2 regions of the Clostridium sp. JNZ X4-2 genome follow, and region 2 is predicted to be linked to the other one. Evidence: predicted binding sites of a transcription regulator. Region 2 holds the regulator's gene; the other holds the start of a gene.

Region 1 (3,443 bases), 610 kb from region 2:
TGATTGCCGCAGCTAGAATGATTAAAAAGGAAAATAAAAATGCAGTAGTAGTTTTTATAGGACCTTGTACTGCTAAGAAAAGTGAAATAAACAGGGAATCTGTAAAAGGTGCAGTGGATTATGTTCTGACATTTGAAGAAATATCGGCACTTATGGGGGTATTTGGTGCAGAACCTGAAGATTATGAGGATACATCTGTAGATGATGCATCTCTTTATGGAAGAGGATTCGCCCAGGAAGGGGGGCTTACAGCTGCCATAGAAAACTATATAAGTGACAAAAAATGTGACATTTCATTTAAACCTGTGAGGGTAAGCGGAAAAGATGAGATAAAAAAGGCTATGACCATGGCTAAATCAAAAAGGCTTCAGGGCAACTTTATAGAGGGAATGATGTGCCAGGGCGGATGTATTGGTGGATCGGCCGCAATGACGCAAATCATGAAGGCAAAACCACAGCTGGTGAAGTTTAGTAAACAGTCCAATAAGAAATCTGTACTTTCCAACGAAAATTTAAAAAGATTCAGAGAAATTAATTTAAATAGATAACTTAAAAGGGGCTGTGGCACAAGCTAATTGTGCGGCAGCTCTTTTTTATCTTTAAAATTTAATTGAAATTTAACTTAATAATGCAGGTGGTTTGTGTTAGAATTGCTATAAATCATATTTTAGTCCAGAGAAGTATATGATAAAATTAACTGGATATAATTAATATTAAAATACAAGTATGTTATCAGGTGATATAAGTTGAAAACTTATAGTGAAAAATTTAAAAAAAAAATAGCAGAATATAAATCCTATCTAGTATTAGGTGTGATACTGATTATATTGCTTGTTGCAGCTTATGAATATTATCATAAATATATTTATATATTCAGGGATCCTAATAAAATAAAAAATATAGTAATGTCCTATGGCAGATATGGCATATCGGTGTTTTTACTTATTCAAGTTTTACAGGTGGTAGCCTTTTTTATACCCGGGGAAATTATTCAAATTGCAGGAGGATATATATATGGTACTTTATTTGGAAGTATATTGTCCATTATAGGCATAACAGCGGGAAGTATACTCGGCTGTAGTGTGTCCAGAATTTATGGGAAACCTCTTGTAAATAAAATAATATCTAAAAGGCATTTAAGATTTTTTGATAAGATATTGCAGCTGGGAAGTGTGAATTCCATAGTATTTTTACTGTATTTAATTCCAGGTATACCTAAAGATATTCTAGCTTACATATGCGGCATATCCAGTATTAGTCTTAGAAATTTTGTATTATGTTCAACTCTTGGAAGATTGCCCGGAATAATCATTTCCACTTATTTTGGCTCAAATATATATTCGGGAAATAAAATAGTATTGATAATTATAGCTGTAATGATGACTTTATTATTTGTAATAGGTATATTGAAGGGAGAAAAAATAATAGCTAAAATGGTAAAAAAATTTCAATCAGATAGTAATAAGTAAATTTAAAACATTGCTTATTGCTTTTTGTTTAAATAAGTTTTAATTACTATGTATATGTAGGGCTAGTAGGAAAATAATAATATTGGTTTCTTTATGAAATATCTGCATATCAGTATATTTATGAAATTAATAGAAATAGGCTGAAATAGCTATTTAATTAAAGCATATTAGATGTTTTTTATGAAAAATAGTATAATATATGTCAAATTTAAATTTGATAATATAAATGGTATTCATTATTATAATAATTGTATTAGCACTCATAATTAATGAGTGCTAACAAGGAAAGCTAAAAAATAAATTAAAATAAATTTAAAGTATTTTGAAGGAGGGGTTTAGATGAAAATTAGACCACTTGGAGACAGGGTTGTAATTAAAAAAATTGAAGCAGAGGAAACTACAAAAAGTGGTATCGTTTTGCCAGGTACTGCTAAAGAAAAGCCACAGGAAGCAGAAGTTATAGCAGTAGGACCTGGTGGAATAGTTGATGGAAAGGAAGTCAAGATAGGAGTTAAAGTAGGAGAAAGAGTATTATTCTCCAAATATGCTGGAAATGAAGTGAAAATAGATGGTACAGAATATACCATCTTAAGGCAAGATGATATATTAGGTATAATTGAGTAGAAAAGTTGATTTTTAAAAATAAAAGGTATTTATTATGATAAGTAGTTGTAAGGAGGTTTTTTTATGGCAAAGAGTATTTTATTCAGTGAAGATGCAAGAGCAAAGATGCAAGAGGGCGTAAATAAATTAGCAAATACAGTAAAAATCACCCTGGGACCTAAGGGAAGAAATGTAATACTTGATAAAAAGTTCGGGTCACCACTTATTACAAATGATGGTGTTACCATAGCAAAAGAAATAGAATTGGAAGATCCTTATGAAAACATGGGAGCTCAGCTTGTAAAGGAAGTTGCTACAAAGACAAATGATGTAGCAGGAGATGGAACTACTACTGCAACTTTACTTGCTCAGGCTATAATAAGAGAAGGATTAAAAAATGTTACAGCCGGAGCTAATCCAATGCTTATAAGACAAGGTATAAAAATAGCTGTAGATAAGGCTGTAGAGGAAATAAAGAAGATTTCAAGAACTGTAAATGGAAAAGGAGATATAGCAAGAATTGCAGCTATATCAGCTTCTGATGAGGAAATTGGTAAATTAATAGCTGATGCTATGGAAAAAGTAGGCAATGAGGGTGTTATAACCGTTGAAGAATCTAAAACTATGGGAACTGAATTAGAAGTAGTTGAGGGTATGCAATTTGACAGAGGTTATTTAAGTGCGTATATGGTTACAGATACAGAAAAGATGGAAGCTGCACTAGAAGATCCGTATATTTTAATAACAGATAAAAAGCTATCAAATATTCAAGATATACTTCCATTACTTGAGAAGATAGTTCAACAAGGGAAAAAGTTACTTATAATAGCTGAAGATGTAGAGGGCGAAGCACTTACAACTTTAGTTGTAAATAAATTGAGAGGAACATTTACCTGCGTAGCAGTAAAAGCACCTGGTTTTGGAGACAGAAGAAAAGAAATGCTTCAAGATATAGCAGTACTTACTGGTGGTCAGGTGATTTCTGAAGAACTTGGAAGAGACTTGAAGGAAGTAACATTAGAGGATTTGGGAAGAGCTGAATCAGTAAAGATAGATAAAGAAAATACTACCATAGTAAATGGAAGAGGAGATAAAAAGGCTATTAAGGATAGAGTATCTCAAATCAAGGTACAGATAGAGGAGACTACTTCTGACTTTGATAAGGAAAAACTGCAGGAAAGACTTGCTAAACTTGCAGGCGGAGTAGCCGTAATAAAAGTTGGAGCAGCAACTGAAACTGAATTAAAAGAGAAAAAAATGAGAATAGAAGATGCTTTAGCAGCTACTAAGGCAGGAGTTGAAGAAGGTATGGGACCTGGCGGCGGAACTGCTTATATCAATGCAATTCCGGAAGTGGAAAAATTAACTTCT
Region 2 (3,443 bases):
GTTGCCTGCCTTTGACTATCGTTAAAATATGCTGGTACAGTTATAACTGCTTCAGTTACAGGTTCTCCTAAATAAGCTTCCGCATCTGACTTTATTTTTTGAAGTACCATGGATGATATTTCCTGTGGTGTATATTTTTTTCCATCTATATCTACCTTATGGTCTGTTCCCATCTGCCTTTTTATTGACATTATAGTTCTATCTGGATTTGTTATTGACTGCCTTTTAGCTACTTGACCTACCAGTCTTTCACCATTTGCCTGGAAGGACACTACTGATGGAGTGGTTCTCGAACCTTCAGAATTTGCTATAACTACTGGATCTCCACCTTCCATAACTGCAACGCAAGAATTCGTTGTTCCTAAATCAATACCTATTATTTTTGACATGTTAACTTACCTCCTAAATTTAACTCGGTTGAAATTATCTTAGTAACATTTTCTTTATTTAAACTTAATTTGCTACTTTCACCATGCTGTACCTTATTATTTTGTCATCTCTTTTATATCCCTTTTGAAATACTTCTACTATGGAATTTTTATCATAACTGTCATCTTGTATATGCATAACTGCGTTGTGGACATTAGGATCAAACTCCCCTTCAGAAGGAATTTCCTCCACATTCAATTTTTCAAGTGCAGTGTTAAATTGTTTCACTGTCATTTCTACACCTTTTTTTAAATCCTCTGTATTTCCCTCCACTTTTACTGCCCTTTCCAAATTATCCAATACAGGTAAAACTTCCTTCAATATATCTTTACATGCATCAGAATAAATACCTTCCTTCTCTTTCGATGTTCTTTTTCTAAAATTATCATACTCTGCTTTGGTTCTGGAAAGTCTATCCTTAAGGGCTTTAATCTCATTCATAATTTTATTGTTTTCATCCTTTAACTTAAAATTCTCTTTTTTTAATTCTTTCTCCAGATTTATTCTTTTCTCCTTAAGTTCATCTGCTTTTTCATCATTTGCATCATCATTTACTTCCGTTTTACCTTCTGTTTTTTCTTCATAATCTACTTCTGTTTCATCATTTACCTTTTCCTTATCAGATTTTTGTAATTCCTCATCTAAATTAACTTTTTCATCTTCTGCAGAGTTTTTATCTTCTCCACAGCAACTATTTTCCTTTTCAGCACATTCTTTTTTAATATCCTGTGCATCCATATCCTCATCCTTTAACATTTAGGCATTTCCTCCAATCCAACATTTTATTGATATTTAAATAAACTGAACTTTGTTAAACCATTGCTTTATTTTAAAAATTTTTTTATTTTCCATCAGAATAGGCGTGGCTTAAAATATAATTCATTTCCTTTACCACATTTGCCAATACAGATATAACCTTGGAGTAAGGCATTCTTGTAGGTCCTATTACACCAATTTCTCCTATTGGCTTTTCATTTAAACTGTATACTGCAGATATTACACTGCAGTCTTCTGCACCTGCTATATAATTTTCACTTCCTATTTTTACTGAAATACTTGAAGCACTGTTTAACAAACTACTTACCTTATCCTTATTATCCAACATAGATAAAAATTCTCTTGCCTTTTCTATATCCTTGTATTCTGGATAATCAAATATATTTGTAGCTCCCTGCATATATATTTCTGAATTATCTATATCATTGAGCCTGTCATATAAAACATAAACTATTTCATCCACTATATCCTCGTATCCTTTTAGAGCCAACTTAAGATTATTTACAATTTCTAAGTCTATATCATCAGCGCATAAATTTTTTAATCTGGAATTTAATATATTACTCAGTTTAATAAGAGTATTATCGGAAATAGCTTTCTTAATTTTTATAAAGTTATTCTTTACAATCCCGCTGTCGATTATAAGCACTAACAGAATGTTGCTGTTAGATTCTATATTTACCAACTGTATATGCCTTATATGACCTTTTTTTACAGAAGGTGCCCTAACTATAGAGGTAAGTCTTGTAAGCTCTGACAGAAGGCAAATAGCCTGCTTTATTATTTTATCAACTTCAAATAAAGCATTGTTTATAATTTGACTTTTTATTATATGCATTTCTTCTGGAGTCAAATTTGGTATCTGCATCAGTTTATCTACATACAACCTATAACCTTTATTGGAGGGTATCCTCCCTGAAGAACTATGAAGCTGCTCTAAATAACCCATTTCTTCAAGATCCGACATTTCATTTCTTATAGTTGCAGAACTTACCCCCAAGTCATACTTTTTAGCTATGGTTCTGGATCCAACAGGCTCGGCACTATTTATATAATTATTTACTATTGCCTGAAGTATTCTTATTTTTCTTTCATCCATTTCCATAATATCACCTCTTTATTAGCACTCATTACTACTGAGTGCTAATGCTATGATTAAAAAATATCACTCATAATTTTTTTTGTCAACACCATATAAACTATATTATTTAAATAAATAGTATAGTTTACATGATTTATACGGAAATTCATATTATTTTCTCAAGTTTACTCAAAATATCTAATATAATTAATATTAGGTCAAAATAAATTCACACATCACACTGTTAGATACTTCTATTCCCCTCTTATTTAGATACATCCTATCTCCATCCACTACCAATATTCCTTTTTTTATATATTTATTTATTATGCTTCCATACACTGAATAAATATCTCTGTCAAATCTATATTTGAAGTTTCTCATGGAAATTCCATTTATCTTTCTAAGACCCATAAACATAAATTCTTCCATATCATCACAAATAGAATTCTTATGTTTATCCAATTTTACGAATTTCCCCTGGATTCCTTCCAAAATATATTCTTCTATATCCCATGTATTTCTATATCTATACCCATCTACATAAGAATGGGCACTGACTCCGCAGCCTATATAAGGTTCCAGATTCCAGTATACCAGATTGTGCCTGCACTCACTGCTGTTTTTAGAAAAATTGGATATTTCATACTGATTGTATCCATTTTCAGAGAGAAACTCCAGCGCAAAATCATACATCTGTCTTTCTTCTTCCTCTCCCGGAAGTATCAATTCATTGTTTTTGTACATATTGTAAAAAGCAGTACCTTTCTCCACTATAAGGCTGTAGCAGGATATATGCTCCGGGCCCAGTCTCACTACATTTTTCAAGGAATCTTCCCAATCTTTTAAAGTCTGCTCCGGAAGCCCGAACATGAGATCTACATTTATATTTGAAAATCCTAATTTTCTTGCCATTCCATATCCCTCTAAGAAATCACCTATAGTGTGAATTCTGCCTATTCTTTCAAGCATAGAATTCTGCCAGGCCTGAAGCCCTATGCTCAATCTGTTGACTCCCATCTCTTTTAAAAAACTTAATTTTATTTCTGTAAATGTACCTGGATTTCCTTCTACTGTAAATTCCAGATTATCTTCTACATTTAATTTTTCCACAGCCTTATATATATTATTCCATGCTTTTAATGACAAATAGGTA

What was found. Region 2 encodes HrcA, which represses chaperone genes, less so after heat shock. Its sites were predicted from a motif close to TGTTAGCACTCNNNNNNNNNGAGTGCTAACA; they were not measured.
Region 1: a site for HrcA is predicted at 1,721-1,751, ahead of groES (co-chaperone GroES). Genes of this name have one in related genera too.

Annotation. Positions count from the first base shown of each region.
Region 1 is NZ_CM142685.1:360,483-363,925, forward strand. Features, by position in the region: gene ACYUJ6_RS01825 (4Fe-4S dicluster domain-containing protein) at 1-548, shown strand, start outside; gene ACYUJ6_RS01830 (TVP38/TMEM64 family protein) at 747-1,469, shown strand; gene groES (co-chaperone GroES) at 1,809-2,093, shown strand; gene groL (chaperonin GroEL) at 2,157-3,443, shown strand, end outside.
Region 2 is NZ_CM142685.1:968,417-971,859, reverse strand. Features, by position in the region: gene dnaK (molecular chaperone DnaK) at 1-389, opposite strand, end outside; gene grpE (nucleotide exchange factor GrpE) at 454-1,185, opposite strand; gene hrcA (heat-inducible transcriptional repressor HrcA) at 1,271-2,311, opposite strand; gene hemW (radical SAM family heme chaperone HemW) at 2,501-3,443, opposite strand, start outside.